DNA from 3 places in the Bacillus sp. es.036 genome. Region 3 is predicted to be linked to each of the others. Evidence: riboswitches for the same ligand, from Rfam matches in the RefSeq annotation. Region 3 holds a riboswitch; each other region holds the start of a gene.
What was found. Region 3 has a riboswitch for lysine ahead of lysA (diaminopimelate decarboxylase). Riboswitches for the same ligand answer to the same signal wherever they lie in the genome.
Positions count from the first base shown of each region.

Region 1 (8,380 bases), 890 kb from region 3:
AAGGATGAACCTCAGTGGATGCTTGATTTCCGCTTAAAATCACTTGAGCATTTCTACAGCATGCCAATGCCTCAATGGGGCGGAAACCTTGCTGATCTTGATTTTGATGAAATTACGTACTACGTAAAGCCTTCTGAGAAGTCTGAACGTTCATGGGATGAAGTACCAGAAGAAATCAAAGCAACATTTGATAAGCTTGGTATTCCTGAAGCGGAGCAAAAATACCTTGCGGGTGTTTCTGCACAGTACGAATCTGAAGTTGTGTATCACAATATGCAAGAAGACCTTGAGAACATGGGGATTGTCTTTAAAGATACCGATACGGCTCTTAAAGAAAACGAAGATCTTTTCAGAGAATACTTTGCGAAAACAATTCCTCCAACGGATAACAAGTTCTCTGCACTTAACTCGGCTGTATGGTCAGGTGGATCGTTTATTTACGTACCTAAAGGCGTGAAAGTTGATACACCGCTACAAGCCTATTTCCGTATTAACTCTGAGAACATGGGACAGTTTGAGCGTACGCTTATTATTGCGGATGAAGGCTCTTCTGTGCATTACGTTGAAGGGTGTACAGCACCTGTTTATACAACAAACTCTCTACACAGTGCGGTTGTTGAGATTATCGTTAAGAAAGATGCATACTGCCGTTATACGACGATTCAAAACTGGGCGAATAACGTGTTTAACCTAGTAACGAAACGTGCCGTTGCGGAAGAAAATGCAACAATGGAATGGATCGATGGTAACATCGGATCTAAGCTTACAATGAAGTATCCAGCTGTTATCTTGAAGGGTGAAGGTGCTCGCGGTATGACACTTTCTATTGCTCTTGCAGGTAAAGGGCAGCATCAGGATGCAGGCGCTAAAATGATTCATTTAGCACCTAACACGTCTTCAACGATCGTGTCGAAGTCGATTTCGAAGCAGGGCGGTAAAGTTACGTACCGTGGTATCGTACACTTTGGCCGTAAAGCTGAAGGCGCTCGTTCAAACGTTGAGTGTGATACGCTCATCATGGATAACGAGTCGACTTCTGATACAATTCCTTACAATGAAATCCTAAACGATAACATTTCACTTGAACACGAAGCGAAAGTATCGAAGGTTTCTGAAGAGCAGCTCTTCTATCTTATGAGTCGTGGTGTATCTGAAGAAGAAGCAACTGAAATGATCGTAATGGGCTTCATCGAGCCATTTACGAAAGAACTACCTATGGAATATGCTGTTGAAATGAACCGTCTCATTAAATTTGAGATGGAAGGTTCAATCGGTTAAAATTCCATTCCCAACGAACCGGATTTTCCGGTTCGTTTTTTTCTATTAGATCGGCTTCAAAGTGGGCACGATTGACGTTATCTTGAAATAGTAGAGGGGATTTTCCCTTGCTATTTTCGGGTAATGATATGAGAATAAAGTAAGAGAATCAATGAAGAGAGGAAGTATTGCATGATTTACATAGGTGTAACAGGATGGGGCGATCATGATGATCTATACCCACCAGGTGTAAAAAGCAATGAAAAACTTTCGATATATGGTTCACACTTTCCTACTGTTGAAGTCGATTCGTCTTTTTATGCGGTGCAACCGGCTAGAAACTTTCAAAAATGGGCTGATGAAACGCCAGAGGGCTTTCGTTTTGTTGTGAAAGCTTATCAGGGAATGACGGGTCATCAAAGAGGAGATATTCCTTTTGAGTCGCGTGATGAAATGTTTCAAGCGTATAAGGAATCGCTTCGCCCGCTTCAAAAAGCAGGAAAGCTTGCGATGGTGCTATTTCAATTTCCACCATGGTTTGACGTGAACAAAGAAAATGTGAACATCTTGAGAGACTGCAAAGAGCGGATGGGAGACATTCCATGTGCTGTCGAATTTCGGCATCAGTCTTGGTATCATGAAGCATTTCGTGAGAAGACGCTGAGCTTTCTAGAAGCGGAAGGATTTATTCATACCATATGCGATGAACCTCAGGCAGGAGAAGGATCCGTTCCATTAGTGATGGAAACCATACATAAGGATCACGTTCTTGTGCGTCTTCACGGAAGAAATACGAATGGATGGACGAACCCAGGGAATCGTCATAACTGGCGAGAAGTGCGTTACCTGTATGATTATAATGAAGAAGAATTGCTTGAATGGAAAGAGCGAATCCTAGAATTAGAAAAAGAATGCAAAGATGTGTTTATTTTATTTAACAATAACTCAGGTGGTCACGCTGCTAATAATGCAAAGTGGATGATTCAAATGCTTGGAATTGAGTATACGAATTTAAATCCTAAGCAACTTGATCTTTTTGACCTGTAAGGAGCTATACAATGCTGATGTGGATACTGTTATTTATCATTGGTCTAGCTGCTGGTACGATTGGTAGCCTAGTAGGTCTTGGCGGGGGCATTATTATCGTCCCTGTGCTTCTCATTATTGACCAGTACACAAATTGGCTTCCAGTCTTATCACCACAAAAAATTGTCGGAAGCTCAATCGTTGTCCTCGTCGCCATAGGCCTTTCTTCTACCCTCGCATATATGAAAAAGAAAAGCGTGGATTATAAAAGTGGCGCTCTTTTTTTTCTAGGCAGTGGTCCAGGAGCGATTCTGGGGGCATGGCTGAATAAATTTATACAGGTTGATTATTTTTCCATTTATTTTGGGGTATTTATGGTGCTTGTTTCCATATTATTAATGGTAAGGAACCGTTTACGTCCGATGAAGTTGAATGGGCAATTTCAACGCTCGTATACGGATTCAGATGGAGTGCAAGTAAACTATACCTTTTCTGCTCTTGCAGCTGTGATAGTTTCGTTCGTTGTTGGCGTCATTTCCGGTCTTTTTGGAATAGGTGGCGGGTCTCTCATGGTACCGGCGATGATTCTCTTATTTGGATTTCCGACAACAGTTGCGGTTGCGACCTCGATGTTTATGATATTTCTTTCAAGTATAACAGGTACCCTGACGCATTTAGCGCTTGGTAACATTCAGTGGTTTTTACTACTCGGATTAATTCCAGGGGCCTGGATTGGAGCAAAGTGCGGCTCGTTTATTAACCAGAAACTTTCGGACAAAACCATCGTTGTGATTTTAAGATGGATGTTAATTATAGTCGGTGTCCGGCTTATCTGGCAGGGAACGATGGGGTAAGAAAGGAAGAGTGTCTTGACTTCTAGAACATTACAATTTTATTATACGAACGATCTTCACAGTCATTTCGAAAACTGGTCCAAGGTGTCGTCTTATCTCAAAGAGAAGAAGCGCATGCACGAGCTTCAAGGCACACCCTACCTCCTTCTCGATTTAGGGGACCATTCTGACAAGGTGCATCCAATGACTGAGGGAATGGTTGGAAAGGGCAACGTTCAGCTGTTGAATGATCTTCAATACGACTACGCCACAATTGGCAATAATGAGGGCATTACGTTTTCAAAAAAAGAGCTTGAAGCGCTGTATACTGAAGCTAGTTTTGAGGTGCTTGTGGCGAATCTCTATCATCAAGATGGCACAAGACCCGCATGGGCGGCCCCTTATAAAATTCATGAGTTAAATGGTGTGAAAGTGGGGATCATTGGCGTTACGATTCCGTATGAGCAATTTTACTCGCTATTAGGTTGGAAAATCGATTCGCCATATGATTTTCTACAAGCTATGATTGATGAAGTTCGTCAACAATCAGATGTTGTCGTGCTGATGTCTCATATGGGACTAGGCAATGACGAACAAATGGCACGAGAGATGAATGGCATTGATATTATTATCGGTGCTCATACCCATCATGTATTGAAGCATGGGATGCTTGTAGAGGACACGCTCATTACACAGGCAGGCAAAAACGGGAATTACGTTGGAGAAGTGACCGTTTGCATCGATATGGACACAAGGGAGATTACGGATAAAGAGGCTTATGCGATTTCAGTTCGAAATCGGAAAGAAGATCGTCCAACTTTTGAAATGATTCAACGATTAAGTATAGAAGCGCAATCGATGCTAGAAGAAGTTGTCTGTCGACTTGAGCAACCTCTTGAATCTGAGTGGTTTCAACGGTCGGTTTTAGCGGATGAATTAGCCGCTGCCCTTCGAGAATGGTGTCATGCAGATATTGGCATGATTAATGCAGGTATGCTTCTTGATGGATTATCAGAAGGTCACGTCTCACGAGAAGATCTCCACCGTATTTGTCCTCATCCCGTAAACCCTTGTAAAGTGATCTTAAGAGGAAGTGAGTTACGCGAAATCATTTCCCACGCCATGTCAGATGAAATCGTGAACTTAAGTTTTAAAGGACTAGGATTCAGAGGAGAAGTGATGGGGATCATGGCATTCGACGGTCTTGAAGTGACGACGGTTGAGATGGAAGACGGACTTCGTCATGTCACTGACGTTCTTCATAATGGTCATCCACTCATATCTGACCAAGAATATGCCGTGGCCACAGCTGATATGTTCACGTTTGGTAAATTCTATCCACAAATGAAGCACGCAAAGAAGAAGTATTATCTTCCTGAAATGCTTCGTGATCTTCTTGCCTGGCGTCTTGAGAATAGGCATTAAAACTTTGCACGTATGATGTCAAACATGCTGTTGGTTTCATATAGATATAGTGATATTCATTCAGGTCAGGAGGCGGGAATGACGTGATCACTATGACACCAATCATGATTGATGGTCATCCGTTTACAGCAGTTAGTATGCAGCTTCCAAAAACAAATTTTCTAGCGGTCATGAATGAAAATGGCTATATCATGTGCGGCGCACTGGATATTGCCTTGCTTAATGAGAAGTTAAGTGACCGGAAGATTATTGCAGGAAGAGCTGTAGGCGTAAGGTCGATTGATCAGCTGCTTGATGCCCCACTTGAATCTGTTACGCTTGAAGCAGAAGCGCGAGGCATTAAGATCGGCACAAAGGGCAGAGATGCCATGCTTAAGATGATGTGAAAAAAGCCGTAGCCAATTTGCTTAGGCTTTTTTCTTTGGTATTAAAAAAATCACATTACTAGGGAAGTAGCATTCTGGAGAAATTGTCCATACTTCTCTCTTTCATGGCATATACATGAGGAAGAGAAGGGAGGGTTCATGTTGTTTCGAACTCGTAGAAAATTCTTTAGAAAGGGGCCGCTTCCCTTTCGTTATGTGTTTGTCATCTCCTTCCTACTATTCATTTTTATGACGGTCCAGGGGCTATGGATCGTTGAAAAAGGAATAAAGCCTACACTGATTGAAATTGCCCGTACCGAGACGAATCGGATCGCAACAATAGCGATTAACGAAGCCATTAATCAGAAGATGGCTGAAGAAGTAGATAATTATCAAGATTCGTTAATAAAAGAAGTGACTGACAATGAAGGAAAGTTGGTGCGAGTTCAGATCAATCAAAGGGCAGTTACTCAGGTGCTTGCGCAATCAACGGAAAAAGTACAGCGATTTCTAAAAAGTGTGGAAGACGGAACGTTAGATTACTGGGCGGAACAAAATGGTGTGGAGCTTGAAGTGGATGATCAAACATCGTTGGATAATGGGATCATTCATTATATTCCAATTGGTCAGGCGTTTGATAACACGTTACTTGCCAATATGGGACCAAAAGTTCCTGTGCGTTTCACAGCGATCGGTGAAGTGAAGTCTGATTATAAAAGTACAATTGAACCAGTTGGTATTAATAATATTTCTGTCGACATTCGGGTTCACATTGAAGTGAAAGTAAAAATCGTTATCCCATTTGCTACGGATTCTGATGTGGTGACGACGGATATTCCCGTTTTGTTAACGATTATTCCAGGTGAAGTACCAAACTTCTATAACAATGGTTCAGAAGGTGGGTTACCTACTCCATCTATTCAAATTGATGATATGGAATAATCTACAATTGCAGGATGAGAGAAAGTAAGGTATACTTTAAAACTGAACTTAATATTGTTCCTTATCTTATACGATGAGGTAGAGGAGCAGATCCTCATGAGTACGTGTTGGGAGAATGACACCAATGATCAGCATCGAAAGGGAGATCTGCCGAAGCATAAATAACGGTCACATTATTTATGTTGGGGCGGCATTGAAAAAGTGTCGAACTGTCATTATGAGTCTAACTTGTAATGGAGAACTACTGATCGGGGTGGACACTTAACATTGACTCGGTGAAGCGAGCAATGATAGGACCAATCCTATCATTGCTCGCTTTTTTGCGTTCAGAAACAAGCGGCTGAGGGGTAGGCGTCCATTCCGGTTTGCATAACAATCATTTATTTATTAGGAGGATATTCATGGAGAATTCAATTCTATCCATTATTCCACCGCTCATAGCTTTGCTAATGGTAGTGGTGACAAGGAAAGTGCTTCCTTCACTTGGAGTGGGCATTATTCTTGGTGCACTTATGATCAACAATTGGAGTGTGCCAGGATCATTAAATGAAATTTATACAATCGTGAAAGGGATTTTTATTGATTCCGAGAGCGGTGGCTTAAATACTTGGAACATGTACATTATTTTCTTCTTACTTTTATTAGGAATGATGACAGCCTTTATCTCGATGTCAGGTGGAAGTCGTGCCTTTGGTGAATGGGCGATGAAACGCGTCAAAACAAGAGTTGGCGCACAGCTTGTAACAGCCGTATTTGGTATTATTATTTTTATTGATGATTACTTTAATTCGCTAGCCGTTGGTAATGTGAGTCGACCGATTACGGACAGGCATAATGTATCAAGGGCAAAACTTGCTTATATTATTGACTCCACAGCAGCACCGATGTGTATTATTTCCCCGATTTCAAGCTGGGGTGCTTATATTATCGCACTTATTGGTGGCGTACTAGCAACACATAGTATTACAGGCGTTGGCGCATTAGAAGCGTTTATCAGAATGATTCCAATGAACTTATACGCTCTCTTTGCTCTAGCCATGGTTTTCTTTGTGAGTTATTTTGATATCAACTTAAAAGCAATGAAGGTTCATGAAGATCGTGCCCAGAAGACTGGAGAGGTTCTCGATCCCAATCAAGGTGCCGTACCTGGTCAAACAACGGGTCTTCCTGAAAGTAAAAAAGGAAAAGTAGCAGATCTTGCATGGCCGATCATCATGCTGATTGCAGGAACTGTGGCGTTTATGATTATCACAGGCATTCAGGCGGTGAGCGGAACAGATACAGCAGTAACCGCTTTGTCGATTTTTGAAAACACGGATGTTGCCGCATCGCTTCTATATGGTGGATTAATTGGGCTTGCAACATCTCTCATTTTCTTCTTTATGAAACGAATGGGCGGTGCCGTGCTTGGTAAAGGAATATGGGAAGGAATTAAGTCAATGCTTCCGGCGGTATACATTCTTTTCTTTGCGTGGACGCTAATTGAGATTATTGGAAGTCTTGGAACAGGAAAGTATCTTGCAGGTCTAGTAAATGACCACATTATGATCGGCTTCTTGCCTGCCATATTATTCTTGCTTGCAGGAGTAATGGCCTTTGCAACAGGTACGTCATGGGGAACATTTGGCATCATGCTTCCAATCGCGGGGGAGATTGCTGCGGCAACCGATCCTACTTACATGCTGCCAGTTCTTGCAGCTGTCCTTGCCGGAGCTGTATTCGGTGATCATTGTTCACCGATCTCAGATACAACCATTCTTTCTTCCACAGGGGCAGGAAGCCATCATATCGATCATGTGATGACTCAGTTGCCTTATGCCTTGCTCGTAGCAGGAATATCATTGCTTGGCTACCTTGTTTTAGGATTTACAGGTAGTGTGATTATTGGATTCATTGTAACAGCCATTTTCTTTGGAATTCTCGCTTTTATCCTGAAAACAAAATATGCCAACAGACCGGTTGAAGCGGCAAAATAATAATGAAACAGGAGGTATTTCCTCCTGTTTTTTTATGTTTTTACACAAAAATAGAGAGATTTCCATGAAAAATTGAACGATTCATACCAAAAAAAGAAAAAAGATTGTTTTGACAAGGCCATACGTACTAGATATACTATAAACAAAATAATCTGAATTTACTTAAAAGTCTTAACCTTTTTCTGGAAGGGGGCTTATAGTGAAAAGGGTTTAATTTGTTTAAGGGGGTAATTCATTTGGAAAATCGTGCGCAATGGGGAACGAGGGCTGGATTTATTTTAGCCGCAGTTGGATCAGCAATAGGTCTAGGAAACATTTGGAGATTTCCGGCTGTTGCTTATGACAATGGTGGCGGGGCATTTTTTATACCTTATTTATTTGCATTACTAACAGCTGGAATCCCAATTTTAATTCTTGAATTTACAATAGGGCATAAGTTCCGTGGATCAGCGCCACTTTCATTCTTTAGAATGAATAAAAAGATGGAATGGCTTGGCTGGTGGGGCGTTATTGTTGCCTTTGTTATCTCGACATACTACGCCGTTATTATTGCGTG
Region 1 covers NZ_PDIZ01000001.1:2,700,974-2,709,353, reverse strand. The annotation lists gene sufB (Fe-S cluster assembly protein SufB) at 1-1,278, shown strand, start outside; gene ATG70_RS13780 (DUF72 domain-containing protein) at 1,450-2,304, shown strand; gene ATG70_RS13775 (sulfite exporter TauE/SafE family protein) at 2,316-3,137, shown strand; gene ATG70_RS13770 (bifunctional metallophosphatase/5'-nucleotidase) at 3,153-4,541, shown strand; gene ATG70_RS13765 (YunC family protein) at 4,625-4,927, shown strand; gene yunB (sporulation protein YunB) at 5,069-5,848, shown strand; lysine riboswitch at 5,920-6,100, shown strand; gene ATG70_RS13755 (Na+/H+ antiporter NhaC family protein) at 6,250-7,824, shown strand; gene ATG70_RS13750 (sodium-dependent transporter) at 8,061-8,380, shown strand, end outside.
Region 1: another riboswitch for lysine. It lies ahead of ATG70_RS13755 (Na+/H+ antiporter NhaC family protein); the one in region 3 lies ahead of lysA (diaminopimelate decarboxylase).

Region 2 (8,380 bases), 440 kb from region 3:
CTTGCTGAACAATATCAAAACATGCTCCATTGCATTGCTGAGGCCTATGAAATTGATAAAAAGAATGACATTCAATTCACAGTAAAATGGGACCCGAAAGATCAGATTTGATTGATAAAAAGGAGACCACGGCGTGGTCTCCTTTTCGATTACATTTGATTAACAGGTGTTCTCTCATCTAACTGGAATTTGTCATGTAGTGACTCAATTGCATAAATCATTTTTTCTTCTGGGACGATCGTTGATACTTTGATTTCTGATGTGCTTACCATCTTCATTTCAATTCCATGTTCAGCAAGCACCTCAAACATCTGTGCGGCAACGCCTGGATTTGAAATCATACCAGATCCGACTATTGATACTTTAGCTAGATCTGATTCATGATAAATATGTTCATAAGGAAGTTTCACTTTGATACGACGAAGGACATCTAGCGTTAACTCGAGAGAAGCAGTTTCAATTGAAAACGAGATGCTCGTTGTATTTTTCTCTCCTGTGCTTTGAATGATCACATCTACGTTAATGCCATTTGAAGCAAGGGATGAAAATAGAGATGGGAGCGTTGTAAGCTCATTCGGTAAACCTGAAATTGTTATTTTTGTAACATTACTTTCAAAAGCAAGACCTCTAACCACCAAATTTTGTTCCATTGATACGACCTCCTCAATTAGCGTTCCAGGTTCATTTGTAAAACTCGAGCGTACCTCGAGCAGAATATTGTAGTTTTTTGCGAATTCTACCGCTCTCGGATGCAGAACACCAGCTCCAAGATTGGCTAGCTCAAGCATTTCATCGTATGAAATGGTAGAAAGCTTTCTTGCACCTTTTACGTAGCGAGGATCGGTCGTATATACGCCATCTACATCCGTATAGATTTCACAACGATCTGCCTTAAGAGCGGCTGCAATTGCGACAGCTGTTGTATCAGAACCACCGCGGCCAAGCGTTGCAATGTCAGATGTATCTGTTAGTCCTTGGAATCCTGCAACAATCACGATTTTCCCTTCAGCAAGGTGTTGATTCATCCGGGAAGCATCTATATCAAGAATTCTTGCATTACCATGAAACGTTTCGGTTTTAATTCCAGCCTGCCAGCCTGTTAGTGAAATAGCATCGTATCCTTCTTCATTTAAGGCCATTGAAAGAAGTGCTGTTGTCACCTGTTCACCAGTCGTGAGGAGCATATCAAGCTCTCTTGGAGATGGTTTAGAAGTAATTCCTTTTGATAACCCCACAAGTTCATCCGTTGTTTTCCCCATCGCGGAAACAACTGCTACAACCTCGTCTCCATTGTTTACAGCTTCCATTAGTCTTTTGGAAACATTTTTAATTTTGTCTACATCTCCAACAGACGTACCTCCGAATTTCAATACACGTAGTCCCACTCTCTCCATCCTTTCTTTCATACAGCTTGGTTATCCCTATGCGTTTTACTCGCATCTTACTCATACTCACGAATTTAAGAGTCGAAATGGATAAATTGCTTCGCCAATAAAAAGCGATGCCTCTGTTTTTTTATATACTTTAATGTTTCTTTTCGCTATTAAAGTATAAAAAAACAACAATGAGAAAAACCTCACTGTTGTTTTCATAACAAATCCAAGAAAACGTCCCTATGTGAGATAGTTCTCCATCCAATTCCCGGGTAGGTATTGGATGACAGCTCTGCATTTATTCAATACAGATCCAGTTTCAGACGGATAAGCGCCTTTCCACTTCGGCAAATTCCCCTTTCAACTACGATCAACGAGTCTTAACACTCTCCCGTAAGCTTACTAATGGTTTTTGCGCCTCTACCATCACTTCAACTTTCGAAGTGTGGAACTATTAAATTTCACTCATTATAACGAACTTACGTGAATGCCGCAAGATGTTCTTGAAAATTAATTTGATTGATTTTCAAATCGAGCCACAACTTCCTCCGCTACATTCATTGGTAATCCGGCATTATGAAGATCTTCTGCAGTTGCTTCTTTCATCCTTTTAATGGATCCAAAATGATTCAACAACTTCTTTTTTCTTTTCTCGCCTATACCTGGGATGTCATCAAGGCTTGATTTAAGCATTGATTTACCTCGAAGCTGCCGATGAAATGTAATAGCAAACCGATGCACTTCATCCTGAATTCGCTGTAAAAGATAGAATTCTTGGCTATTTCTTGGCAAGAATACACCCTGTGGAGGATCACCAATAAGAAGGTGAGACGTTTTATGTTTCTCATCTTTAGTAAGAGAGCAAACCGGAATTTCAAGACTAAGCTCATTCTCAAGGACGTCTTTTGCTGCTTGTATTTGAGCAATACCGCCATCAATGATAATTAAATCAGGGAGTGGTCCACTTTCCTTTAACACTCTCGAATATCTTCTTCTAACAACTTCCTTCATTGATCCTACATCATTTGGACCATCAACCGTTCTTATTTTATACTTTCGATATTCATTTTTCTTTGGTTTTCCATCAATAAACACCACCATCGCTGAGACGGGGTTGGTTCCCTGGATATTTGAGTTATCAAAAGCTTCAATTCGAAGAGGTGCGTCTATACCGAGCTGATCGCCCAAATTTTCAATAGCATCAATCGTTCTCTTTTCATCCCGTTCGATTAATGAGAATTTCTCATTAAGTGCAATGGTTGCATTTTTCATCGTAAGCTCTACAAGCTCTTTTTTCTTTCCGCGCTTAGGTTGAAGAACAGGAATTTGAAGAAGTTCTTCAACCATCTGAGCATTTACCTGCTGAGGAAGTAAAACCTCTTTCGGTTTAGGATGATTTTGCTGAAGGTAGAACTGACCGATATAGGTTAAGAAATCTTCTTCAGCGTCATTATAGAAAGGAAAAAGCGAAACATCTCTTTCAATTAATTTCCCCTGTCGTACAAAGAAAACTTGGACACACATCCATCCTTTGTCAAAGCTATAGCCGAATATATCTCGATCGATGCCATCATTGGATTGGATTTTTTGAACTTCCATTACTTTATCGATATGAAACATTAAATCTCGGAACTCTTTTGCTCGCTCGAAATCCATGTTTTCTGAAGCAGTCATCATTTTTCGTTCGATATCTTCTTTTACTTCTTGATGACCACCGTTTAAAAAGCGGGTAATGCCTTCAATCATTTCTTTGTTTTGTTCCTTCGTAATGTCGTTAACGCAAGGTGCAAGACATTGTCCGATATGATAGTAAAGGCAGACCCGATCGGGCATCTTTCGACACTTCCGCAACGGATAGAGACGGTCCAATAATTTCTTTGTTGCACTAGCTGCATATGCGTTTGGATATGGACCAAAATATTTTCCTTTATCTTTTTTGATTTTGCGTGTAGTAATTAAGCGGGGCTGCTCTTCAGCCGTTATTTTAATATAAGGATAACTTTTGTCATCTTTAAGCATGACGTTATATTTTGGATCATGTTTTTTGATTAAATTAAGCTCTAAAATAAGAGCTTCAAGGTTTGTAGATGTAACGATATATTCAAAATCGCGTATTTCGCCTACTAGACGCTGTGTTTTCCCATCGTGTGATCCGCTAAAATACGAACGAACTCTATTTTTTAACACTTTCGCTTTCCCGACATAAATGATCGTTCCCTGGCGATCTTTCATCAAGTAACACCCGGGTTGGTCAGGAAGAATCGCTAGCTTATTTTTAAGATGTTGTTCCATACTGACTCACCTCTTTACTCCCTTTCAAGGCGTATCTATGTTCCCCTTTTATTGTATCATAGTCACTCTTCAACCGATTACTTTAGAAACTCATAAAACACAATGTCATGATAGACAGGGTCATATAGCTTTGAAGAATGAAATGTTTGGATTCGTTTCACTTGATCTTCAATCGGTATCCCTTGTTTTGCAAACCCTTCAACTACTTGCTCTGTTAAATATACACGATGATTTTCATAATAACGAAGATCTGCGAGAAAAGTTGAATAGGTGTAAATTTGTTCATGTTCAAATGAAACACGATTAAAAGACATTACCCTTGTTTCTTCCCAAGTATACACAATAAGCGGTTCACTCTCGTCTTCTAAGTAATCAATTAATTGATAAACAGCCGCTGGATCGTTTGCTTCCTTCATGGTTATATAAGAAACCGCTGACTGCACGCTAATAATGACGGCTAACAATAGCAACATTCTTTTCGACCCATCACATTGTTTTTTTAATCCAAACCATAGAAATCCAAGCAATACCATTCCTGGAAGCGGGAGAATATGTCGAGGCTTATCTATATTCTGTGCAAATAAAGCCCAAAGAAAATAACTAAAGATCATACTGGCAAACGCCCATCCAAACCAAGAGACTTCCGTAATCCTTATTGGTTTCTTCACTCGAACCATTGTTAAGTATACGAAGAGTGCTACGAGTAATAACAATACGAAAAGGTTTTGCCCACCAATCCCTGTCCATACAATATTATTTAGAAAAAGATGAGATAGACGCTCAATAAAAGAACTCGATGCGGAAACAGCTGTTCCTCCCCATTCTTCAAAGTGACCTTGAGAGAAGCCTAATGCTAGCTGAAGAAAAGCAGCGACCCCTCCTTCAGAAACAGCAAGGCCACCAACCCAAATGAACTGAAAAGCTGCAGCTACTAGCACTTGCATCATTAAAAAAGAGAGATATTCTTTAGCTGTGAATTTGTTTTTTCGATGAATTAATAGCAACACGAAACCAATTCCGAACGGTAAATACGATAATCGCACTCCTAGTAATAAACTAAAGAAAAATGAAGATATTACGATCCAAACAGTTGAATGTTTAGTAAAGGCATGTTGTAAACTCCACAAATACCACCAGAGCATTGCAACCGCTGAAGCTTCACTCATCGGTTGAACAGTTAGCACATTTATAAACACCATAGATTGAATAAGAGCAACTGCTACAATGCTAAACGTCTTTGAGAGAAACGATCGACTTATTATATACATTGGATATATGGCAAGTAGCATAAGAAGAGAATTCCAGGATGCAAGTGCCTCAGCTGGATTAGAAATCCATTTATTCAGCCAAATGCCTCCAAGAATAAAATAAGGATACCCTGGAAAATGTGGCTGCATTGCAAATAAATCAAAACGATCGAGGGCTAAAGTAAAATCAACCTGATCCCAGGAACGTGGTGACTCGATTGCATAGATAAATCTCCACCATACGAGTAATATAAGACTAATGAGTGACAAAACCCATACCAGGGTATGAATGGCATACCGTTCCTTTCGATTTCTAAAAGCTCGATTCATTTTGTATCATCCTTTTCAGTTTCAAACAGAGGCGCAAAGCTATCTAAACATCGTTTGCGGTACTAATGATGAAAAAAAGCACAAGACGATTTATTCCGCCTTGTACTTAGTGAGTTTATTTTACTGCAGATTCATTCATCTCGTTCGTTGTTTTAAAAACAGCTTTATTATTAGGTTCTTTTACTTCTGTTTTTACTGGCTCTTTCTGGTGATTGACGAGCAAGTAAATCACGGTAAAGTAACCGACATACGCTATAATTTCTTCAATGGAAGGCATTGAGGAATAACCAAACAATGCTTTAAAGAAGATACCGATATCACCAGAGAGTAACGGAGCTACCCCTTGATCTCGCACGTAATGGGCATAGTCAATTGGATGCTCAGGTAAAAACCATGTTAAGTCATACACATGAGGCATAACACTGCCAATTAATTTAATATCTTGCATCATTGATATTCCCTGTACAAATAACCCACCTGCAATGAGTACAATAAAAATACCAGTGATTTTAAAGAAGGATTTAAGTGGAATACGCATCGTACCTTTAAAGAAAAAGTATGAAACGGCTGAAGCAATTAAGACTCCAGTAATCGCTCCCCATCCTTCAAATCCTTTACCGATGTCTCCTCCAGTAATAGCTGCAAAGAAGAAAACAGTTTCGACACCTTCTCGTAGAACAACTAAGAAAGAGTGAATTACCATGCCAATAACATTACCTGTCGTAATGTATTCCGTCATCTTCCCCTCGGTTTTACTTTTAAGGTTACGGCTATGCGAAGCCATCCAGAATACCATTTGAGTTAATAAAACAGCTGAGATAAGCATAATGGAAATCTTCAGGTAGATCTCGCTTCCCATTGCAGCGAATCCTGTGAAAACAACCTGAAATAGCATGGCAACGCCAATACTTGCTACTACGGCAAGACCGGCTCCTAACCAGACAAACTTGTTATACTGGCACTGTCCCATTCGTTTCATATAAGTCGTTATGATTCCAATAATGAGAAGCGCTTCAAGTACTTCTCTGAACATGATCAGTAATGCCTGAATTTCCATTAAACTTTCCCCTTTCTACAAACAAATACTTTACGAGCGACGACGCTTTCTAGTTGTATAAATGACAACTCCAACAATTATTGCTACAAGAATGATGAGCGGGATCCAATTCGAGAGTTGACCTAAATCAGTCCAATCTGTTTTCCCACTCGACGTTTCTTCTTCAGTCGCACTTTCACCAAAGTGACCGATCTCAACCGATTTCATTTCAAAATGATCTTGTAATCCATCAAGAATAACTTTCTTGCTTTCAGCAAACTGTTCTTCATTCGATTCTTTCTCACCAACCCCAAACAAACCAGGATTACCGAGAGAATCAAGTATAACTTCAAACTCATTTTTTATTTTTTCGTCAAGTTCAGGATTTGTATCTTTCACTACTGGAGAGAGCGTTTTATATGTAGCATCTGCTTTTCCAACCAATTTTCTTGTCGTATCATACTCTTCAAAATCTTTCTCTACATTTTCAAGTCTTCTAGAGATATTAAGCACAAGAATTTGCTGCATATTTGTCATCACAGCTTCTTCATTCTCATTGTCTAATTCAGTTTGAACAGCCTGAACCGCATCATCACCCATATGTAATTGTATTTCTTCTTTTACAGAAGAAAATATTTCGTTGGCTTGATTAAAATTAGGAGGAGATTCATTTAATTTAGCAGACATTTCACTATAGGCTTCAGCTACTTTTTCTTCAGTAGGATCACCATAGGAATAAGCTTGAGCAAGATCTGGTACAGCAAGAGTACAAATTAGTGTTAGTAAAAAGAATGATGATAGAATGCGTTTTTTCATTAGAAATCCTCCTCATTGATAATGATAATGATTATCATCATTGAAGTCAATAACAGATCGGTAATTAGTGTGACTTTTCTGCCATGATTGCTTCCATCTTGTTAAGATCGAGATCATGGGCATGATAGTTGATCGCTACCTTCTGAACGGGGCGAGTCATTTCCTTAAAGATCGCTGGTAAAACGGAAGTTAAATACGCTTTAAATTTAATATAGGATTCACCAGTCGAGCGTACTTGATAAGTGATTGGCACTTCCTTAACTCTAAATCCTTTTCTAACAAGATTTAATGTTAATACCTGAGCATAGTTGTAATCATGAATAATTTCACTGTGCTCCATCGCCTGTCTTGAAAAAACCCTCATTCCTGATTGGCCATCATAGATCCACTTTTGCAAAAGGAGTGATTGAAGAAACGTAAAACAATAATTGCCCAGTCGCCGATGTAATCGCATGCCATCAATCGTTCCTTTAAACCGAGATCCCATCACATAGTCTGCTTCGCCATTAAAAACAGGTTCGAGTAGGTCTGGTAATTGCCATGCCGGGTATTCATTATCAGCATCAAGCATAACGCCAATGTCTGCGCCAAGTTCGACTGAGTGAGAAATTCCTTTTCGAACCGCGGCACCAAGTCCTTGATTTGTTTTAAAAGAATAAATGTAGTCTGCACCCGCTGATTTTGAAACTTCTACAGTTCGGTCCGTAGATCCATCGTCTATCACTAATACACTTACGCGAACGGTAGGATGAATATCTCTTGGGATTTGTTTGATTACTTCCCCAATGGAATCCTCTTCGTTGTGTGCAGGTAAAAAAACAATGACGTGTTGCTTCATTTTATTACTTCTTCCTTCCTATCTTGAAAAGCTTCCTCTAAAATTGCTCCCCTACTATGCGATGGAATTGGAGCTCCAAGTAAATGTGCCACAGTCGGTGCAACAGACGTAAGGCTATGTTTTTCTTCGACAATTTTTCCTTTAGCAATCGATGGGCCATTTAAGAAAAATGGCACGAACCGTTCCCCTTCATCAAGATGGCCATGTCCCCCGATTCCATCTGCCTGTCCATGATCCGCGCACACAATCAAAGTTGTGTTTTCCATAAATCCATTTTCATGTAAGAAGTGAACATAATCTTCTACTAATTTATCCGCTTCTTCAATTTTTTGAATGTAATCATCATACAGTACACCTCTTGCATGTCCTGTTTGATCAGTACCAATTAGCTGTACCGTAAAGAAGTCAGGGTTTTTATCTAGCATAATTTGACGAGCACCCTCCATAA
Region 2 covers NZ_PDIZ01000001.1:2,253,473-2,261,852, forward strand. The annotation lists gene ATG70_RS11580 (YslB family protein) at 1-111, shown strand, start outside; gene ATG70_RS11585 (aspartate kinase) at 150-1,385, opposite strand; lysine riboswitch at 1,616-1,804, opposite strand; gene uvrC (excinuclease ABC subunit UvrC) at 1,884-3,665, opposite strand; gene ATG70_RS11595 (hypothetical protein) at 3,743-5,242, opposite strand; gene ATG70_RS11600 (FTR1 family iron permease) at 5,358-6,299, opposite strand; gene ATG70_RS11605 (hypothetical protein) at 6,330-7,094, opposite strand; gene ATG70_RS11610 (glycosyltransferase family 2 protein) at 7,159-7,932, opposite strand; gene ATG70_RS11615 (alkaline phosphatase family protein) at 7,929-8,380, opposite strand, start outside.
Region 2: another riboswitch for lysine. It lies ahead of ATG70_RS11585 (aspartate kinase); the one in region 3 lies ahead of lysA (diaminopimelate decarboxylase).

Region 3 (8,380 bases):
CCATAGAATACCCGTACGCCCCCGTTGAAAATACAGCCATCGTATCTCCTGCTATGGCGCGCTGTAATGTGCAATCCCAGATTAACATGTCACCTGACTCACAACATTTTCCTGCAACTGAATAAACATGTTCTTTCGGCTCATTCATGCGATTTGCAATCGTTGCTTCATACTTTGCTTGATAAAGGGCCGGTCGCAGATTATCCGTCATTCCTCCATCTACTGCAAGATAATGACGAAGTTCTGGCACTTTCTTGTGTGATCCTACTGTATATAACGTCAAGCCAGCTTCTCCAACGAGTGAACGTCCTGGCTCAATCCAAATTTCTGGGATTCTCATTTCATTACCTAACTGAGCTCTTACAGCATTAACCATTGCCTCGATATAGTCTCCAACTGGGAGTGGATGATCTTCTTCAGTATACCGAATTCCAAACCCTCCACCTAGGTTCAGAACTTCTGGCTCATACCCATAGAGTTCAAACCACGTAGCAAGATAACGATAGATTTTCTCAATAGCCATTACAAAACCATTCGTTTCAAAGATTTGAGAACCAATGTGACAATGAAGACCAAGAAGGTGAATAGCTTTCATGCTTGTTGCTTGAACAACCGCTTGTTCCACTTGACCACTTTGTAAATCAAAACCAAATTTTGAATCTTCCTGTCCAGTTAAGATATAGTCATGAGTATGTGCTTCAATTCCAGGAGTAATACGCAAAAGCACATTTGCAACCACATTTTTCTCTTCCGCTAATTGTTCAAGTAACGTTAGCTCATAAAAGTTATCCACAACAAAACACCCTATTTTTGCATCTAACGCCATTCGAATTTCCGCTTCGCTTTTGTTATTTCCATGAAAGTGAATCCGTTCTACCGGAAACCCTGCTTTTAAAGCTGTATAGAGTTCTCCACCTGAAACCACATCAAGACTTAAGCCTTCTTCTTCAGCAAGTTGAATCATTGCCATACAAGAGAATGCTTTACTAGCATAGGCTACTTGGTAGTTGACCTTCTCCTGTTCAAAAGCATTTCGAAATGCTCGCGCTTTCTCTCTAATCATCGCTACATCATAAACGTATAAGGCCGTCCCGTATTTTTCACTTAATTTTATTGTATCAACGCCTCCAACTGATAAATGGCCTTCTTCTGAAATTGCTGACGTTCCGTATAAATTCACAATCATTTCTCCCCTCTCGCTGATATGAATGCGAGCAACCCTCCACAAAATAAGAAAAACAGCCAACTTTATAGATACATTGGCTGTTTTCTCCGTATCCTCACGAGTTGGATTAGCTCACCACCGAAAAAATTCCTCTTTCAGTGACAGTCTGCAACTTGTTCAGCAGCAGCCCAGCAAGAAAAGTATGGCTCTTTTCTCACTTCGGCAAATTGACCTTTCTGATATCATCCTCGCATTCCATTCTATGCTCCGACACCATACTCATTCGCTTTGCGCCTCTATCCCCATTACATTCAATGAGGTCTATTCAATTAAGAAATAAATTATCATACTTTTTAAGATTCGGCAAGTGGTTTGTCTGGTTGCTTCGTTTCATTTTGTGATTCTGTAATGCTTGGACGTAGTTTAGTGAGCGGAACTGATACACGAATCAACACTTGAATAAAGGCTTTAGGATTAAAAGGAATAAACGGCCATAAGTAGGGGGTGTTTAAAGGTTTTAACGCAACAAGAAATAAAATGATTGCCGTAATTCCAATCATATATCCCGGCACTCGAAAGAAAAATACAAGGAATAAAAGTAGAAGCCTTACAAGTTTATTTGCAATCGATAATTCATAACTTGGTGTTGCATATGATCCTATTGCAGCAATCGAAACATATAGGATAACTTCTGGAACGAATAATCCGACATCAATGGCAATCTGTCCGATCAACACGGCTGCAATTAATCCCATGGCAGTGGAAAGTGGCGTTGGCGTGTGTATAGCAGCCATCCTCAGCGTTTCGATCCCTACTTCAGCAAGAATAATTTGAACAAATATCGGCACATTTGTTTCATCGTTCGGACCGATAAAGTCGATCGTTTTAGGCAGTAACTGCGGTTCATATACGGCTAATAACCACAGAGGTAGCAAGAGTAGCGCAGCTAACATCCCACCAAATCGGACCCATCTTAAAAACGCGCCTGGTAAAGGGGCTTCTCGATATTCTTCAGCATGTTGAACATGATGAAAAAAAGTAGTTGGTGTTATAATAACGCTTGGTGAAGTGTCTACGATGATTAACACGTGCCCTTCAAGTAAATGAGTAGCGGCAACATCAGGCCTTTCCGTATATCGCACAAGTGGAAAAGGGTTACCTGCCTGGTGCACAAGAAACTCTTCTACCGTTTTATCGGCCATTGGAATACCATCAATGTTAATTTCTTTTAATTTCTTTTTTATAATTTCAACCAAATTTGGATTGGCCACATCTTGAATATAGGTAATACATACGTCTGTTTTAGACCGTTCTCCAACTTGAAAAATTTCATTCCGTAATCGACCATCTCGTATACGGCGTCTAGTTAAGGCCGTATTTTCAATGATGTTTTCAGTAAAACCATCACGTGAACCTCTAATAACTTTCTCTGTATCTGGCTCCTGTGGCGTTCTACCTGGATACTTTCGAACATCAATAATATAAGCGATTTCTTCGCCTTCCATAAAAACTGCAATTAATCCAGATAAAACCTGGTCGACGACTTCATCGAACGTTTCAACCTCTGTGACCTGCTGATGTGGCAAATGATTATGTATCACCTGCTCAAATTTAACCGTTAATCGATGATGATCATCAACCTCCATCAGCTCTCGCATAATTTCTACAATGATGGATGTGTCACAAAGCCCTGTACAATAGTAAAACTGAACTTCTTTGTTAAGGATCTTAAGTTTTCGAACTCCTACATCAAAACTTTTTCCAATTCCGATTGATTTCTTTAAAAATTCTTCGTTTTCTTTAATCTTTTTAAATATTTTTTGTTTATTATCGATTTTAGTGGTCATAAAAACCGCTCCTTTCTAGCAGAATTTGAACGGCTTTCAATGTTATAGGCGAACCAACTTCCGGATCATCATAACCCGACATTTTACCTATATCACCGACACCTATAATAATGGGAAGGTTTAATTTATCTAAGATTGACACCGTGTCGCCATCTATTCTCCCCGCCTCCATATCTGCAAATCCATTTTTGTCCACTCCATAATGTGTCAATTCTCCGTCACGATCAATGGAGACATCTACCCTCGTCCATTCTGAAAAATGAGTTCTGGATGCGACTGCAATAGCTCCAAGTAATTCAATGCTTTCATCTTCAGCAACAGATTGCATAGCAAGTTCCCCATATCCTTCACCCGGAAATCCACTATCATCGAACATAACAAAAACTGGATCATGAGGAGCTTCTTTAATAAGAGCGATAATTTCGTAACCAGCAAGCGGGGTAGGATTTCCGGCAGATTGACTAATGCATCTTCCTCCAATATCTGAAGCTACTTTTTCTATTGCTTTTTGTGCATAAAGGTCTCCGTCAGTGACGAAGATCACCCGCCGCTTTTTCATGATTTTCACCCCTTTGGTTTAAATAAAATGGCTACAATAAATCCAAAAACAATTGCAGAAGAAATACCTGCAGAGGTTAATTGAAAGATTCCCATTGCAATGCCAATGAAGCCGTGTTCTTCCCCTTGTTGCATAGCGCCATGGAGAAGTGAATGACCAAAGCTAGTAATAGGTACAGTCGCACCAGCTCCAGCAAATTCAATGAGGCGATCATAAATCCCAAATCCATCGAGCACGGCTCCTGCTACTACAAAAGAAGACATGACGTGAGCTGGAGTTAATCTGAAAATATCAAGTAATAATTGACCGATGACACAAATACCACCACCGACTGCAAAAGCGATAAAATATTCCACTATTCCACACCTCCAACTCGTTCAAATACGACCGCGTGAGCAATAGCAGGCATTGATTCTTTTTGCTGAACCATTACGGGACTATGCAAACATCCTGTTGCTGTAACAAGAATTTTGTTATAATTCCCCTTTTTTAGAAGGTCAATAAGGTGACCATATGTGACGACGGCAGAACAAGCACACCCACTTCCACCAGCAAATACTTCTTTTTGATCTGGTCGGTAAATCATCAGCCCGCAATCATTATGATTGTTAGTAATGTCAAATCCTTTTTCACTTAACAAATCTCTTACAATCGGAGCTCCTACAGATGATAAGTCACCGGTAACGATAAGATCATACGCTGAAGGTTCAATATTTAAATCCGTAAAGTGAGTCGCTAGTGTATCTGCTGCAGCTGGCGCCATTGCACTCCCCATATCAAATGGATCCTTTATTCCCCAATCCACCACTCGACCAATTGTTGCTGCGGAAATTCTTATATCCGATGGTTCTTGACTAATTAATGCGGCACCTGCACCTGTAACAGTCGAGGTAGCCGTTCCAGGCTTTTGACCACCATATTCTGTTGGGTATCGAAATTGCCTTTCTGCTGTTGCATTATGACTACTTACTCCCGCAATAGCTTTATTAGCAAATCCACCTTCTACTAACGATGAAGCAATGGCTAGAGATTCCATCGAGGTAGAACATGCTCCAAAAACGCCAAGAAAAGGAATTTGATTTGTTCTAGCTGTATAAGTAGCACTAACAATTTGATTCAACAAATCACCTGCCACAAAAATGTCAACATCACTGTGGGTTAATTCCTTTTTTGATAAACAACTTTCTACCGCATCCTCTAATAACTTTCTTTCTGCCAATTCCCAATTATCCTGGTCACAATGAAGGTTACTATACGTGACATCAAACGAATCTCCAAACGGCCCCTCAGCTTCTTTAGGACCAACCGCTGTCCCTACAGACTGCAAAAAAACAGTAGAGAACTCCCAAGTTTGTTTTCCTGACTTCATAACAATTCTCTCCTTATATCAGCGCTTTAAAGAGCATTCTGAGTATGCCGACAATGTATGCTGCAACAACACCAAACACGATGACCGAACCAGCAAGTTTGAACATGTTCGTTGCAATTCCAAGTACAATGCCCTCACTTTTATGTTCAAGAGCTGCGCTTGTAATTGAATTTGCAAAACCCGTTACAGGTACCGCAGAACCTGCACCTGCAAATTGTCCAATTTTGTCATACCAACCAAAAGCAGTTAAAAGCGCCGCGATAAGGATAAGTGTGGCAACCGTTGGATTTCCTGCATTTTCTTCTGAAAAGTTAAAGACGTTCATATAAAAATTCTGTACGCCCTGGCCAAACATACAAATAAATCCTCCTACAACAAATGCTTTCACCACATTTAATAAATAAGGCGGTTTTGGCTGATAAGTTTTAATATTTTTTGTATATTGTTTCTGGTCGTTCAACGAATTTGCCATTATTTTAAACCTCCATTTACAAAAATTGTCCAATGAAACAATGATCCGAAAACCTTTCCTAACACAATGGCCATTAGTAAAAGCAAGATCTTATCGATAAATCCAATTCGTTTCGTTAGTATAGGAAGAACGTTTAAAACTTCCGTTAAGGCAGCCGCTAACATACCAATAAACACTCCCGCTCCAAGTCCAATTGGGATAACTACAAATTTAGGGAGGTTTAAAGTTGGGTTTCGTAAAGATAACCAGCTTGATACAATAGCCCCAATAATAATTCCCCATTCGTAAAAGCGAATAAGATGTAGAGTCTTTGATAGCTGTGTAAGACGGGGAATAATACCAAGAACCGAAAGAAAAGCAACGAACCCAGCTCCTACAGCAATTCCTTCCGCAAAACCAATAAGCATAACGAGTAGAAACTGAGCATTCATGGTTTGTTATGACCATTCTCATCGTTTTCATGGACAATGACATATTGGTCAAGATCTTGTTGGTAATTAAACATTTCTACTTCCAAAGGACTTGGCTCTTCATTAAATCGCTTTTTAAAAAGATGGTTAAAGAAGAGAACCATCCCGATTCCGAGACCAAATGAATAGGGCACTTGCAGAAGCAAGGGCTTGGGATTATCAATTCCAGTCACAATTTTATAAATCTGTTGATGCACTTCTCTCATGCTGACATCTTCGTGGAAGTTCATGATTGCGAGAGCAGCCCCAATAAATAATAAAAACCAGATAAACACAAAATAAACAGGTGCTAGTTTTTTCTTAGGATATTGAACTTCAACAATTGTTTGTGTAGGACCAACAACTTGAACCTCAATATGATTCATCACTTTTTGGATTGCTGTTATCACTTTCATTACATCGATAACAACCAAATTTTTATCTTCTTTTGTTACCTGATAAATGGGGATTTTTTCTACTTTGGCACAATTCTTGTCTTCTCCTATTAACTGGGCAATATCTCCAATCAAAAGTTCTTTATTTGGGGGGACCTTCTTCTTCTGCCTTAGTCGAAGATAGATCATCTCATTTTCCATGGTCCTCCACCTCCTTATTCAAGGGGCATATTGGTTATAGTATGTTTCTACCAAATCACTCTCATTCTCGTGCTACATAAGTACCATTAATTCCCTAAAGCGAATTGGACATTCATTCTTATCACTTCTCTTTTTAAACACAAAAAGAACAGATGAGTTATTTACTCATCTGTTCTTTTATTTGTTTTAAAATCTTCTTTTCTAATCTCGAAACTTGAACTTGAGAAATGCCAAGGCGTTCCGCTACTTCAGACTGGGTTTGATCTTTGTAGTACCTTAAATAAACGATTAACCTTTCTCTCGTATCAAGATACTGAAGTGCTTCCTTTAGAGCTAATTTATCAAACCAGGCTGTGTCCGTGTTATCAGCAATTTGATCTAAAAGTGTAATTGGATCTCCATCGTTTTCATAAACAGTTTCGTGTATGGAAGAAGGAGCTCGTACCGCTTCTTGAGCCAGAACAACCTCTTCTGGTGTGACCTCGATTCGTTCTGCAATTTCATTTACTGTTGGCGTTCTTCCAAGGGTTTTGGATAGCTCATCTTTTGCTTTCCGTACTTTATTTCCCGTTTCTTTAAGAGACCGACTCACTTTCACAGTCCCATCATCACGTATAAAACGCTGGATTTCTCCGATAATCATCGGAACTGCATATGTGGAGAATTTAACATCGTAACTTAAATCAAATTTATCAACAGACTTTAGCAGACCGATACACCCGATCTGAAAGAGATCATCCGCTTCATACCCTCTATTTAGAAATCGTTGTACAACTGACCAAACGAGGCGCATATTCTTTTCAACAATAAGATCTCGCGCTGCCTGGTCTCCATCCTGGCTGTGTTTGATCAATTCCTTCACTTCATCAGGCTTTAGTTGCGACTGCTTCCCTTTTCTAACCTCCACGTCCATATGCAGGTCCCCTTAATTACATAACGCTTTATTTTTTGATAGGTACTTCATTAAGTGAATCGTTGTTCCCTGTCCACTAGCCGATTCCACTTTAACCTCATCCATAAAATTTTCCATAATTGTGAATCCCATACCTGATCTTTCTAATTCAGGCTTTGAGGTATATAGTGGCTGTCTTGCCTCCTCAAGGTCTAGAATACCAACACCATGATCACGAATCGTTAAATTAACCGTATCGTCATTTAACTCCACAGAAATATAAACCTTTTCTTCTCCGTTTTGCTCATATCCATGAATAATGGCATTCGTAACAGCCTCTGAAACAACAGTTTTGATCTCGGTTAATTCATCGACAGTAGGATCAAGCTGAGCAATAAAAGCAGCAACCGTTACACGAGCGAAAGATTCATTTTGACTAAGCGCAGAAAATTCTAATTCCATTCGATTTCTCATTATGCCACCCCCAAAGTTGCGAGAGCATGCTGTTCGTCAGCTTCTAGTCTCACGATTTTAAAGAGTCCAGACATTTCAAACAAACGCTTAACAGGGGGGGAAATCGAGCAGACAACCATTTCTCCACCAAAACTTTTCACTTTATTGTAACGGCCTAGAACAACACCAAGACCAGAACTATCCATAAAAGATAGTCCTTCGAGACTAAGTACAATATGCTCAATTTTACGTTCTTCAATAATCGTATCTACCCTGTCTCTTAGTTCTTCTGACGTATGATGATCCAACTCTCCATCAAGTCGAATCAAAAGAACGGGATGTCTCACTTCAAGATTGATCGAAAGACTCACGTAACATTCCTCCTCATGTTTGCTTGTGAGTTTTTTCTCTCTTTACAGGGTTAATTCCTTCTTCCTGACAAAACTAGTGTTGATTCGATGAAAGTGGTGATCACTTGACAGTTTGGGTAGGTGCTTTGGCGAACTGCGCCGCCGTTCGTTTCATCAGTTGCCACCAGGAAGCTTTGTTTATATTTTCCGCAGATATAACGGGGGAGG
Region 3 covers NZ_PDIZ01000001.1:1,813,187-1,821,566, forward strand. The annotation lists gene lysA (diaminopimelate decarboxylase) at 1-1,186, opposite strand, end outside; lysine riboswitch at 1,286-1,472, opposite strand; gene ATG70_RS09290 (spore germination protein) at 1,519-3,012, opposite strand; gene ATG70_RS09295 (stage V sporulation protein AE) at 3,002-3,571, opposite strand; gene spoVAE (stage V sporulation protein AE) at 3,577-3,927, opposite strand; gene spoVAD (stage V sporulation protein AD) at 3,927-4,940, opposite strand; gene spoVAC (stage V sporulation protein AC) at 4,954-5,412, opposite strand; gene ATG70_RS09315 (stage V sporulation protein AB) at 5,412-5,843, opposite strand; gene ATG70_RS09320 (stage V sporulation protein AA) at 5,840-6,457, opposite strand; gene sigF (RNA polymerase sporulation sigma factor SigF) at 6,615-7,370, opposite strand; gene spoIIAB (anti-sigma F factor) at 7,383-7,823, opposite strand; gene spoIIAA (anti-sigma F factor antagonist) at 7,823-8,173, opposite strand; gene ATG70_RS09340 (D-alanyl-D-alanine carboxypeptidase family protein) at 8,274-8,380, opposite strand, start outside.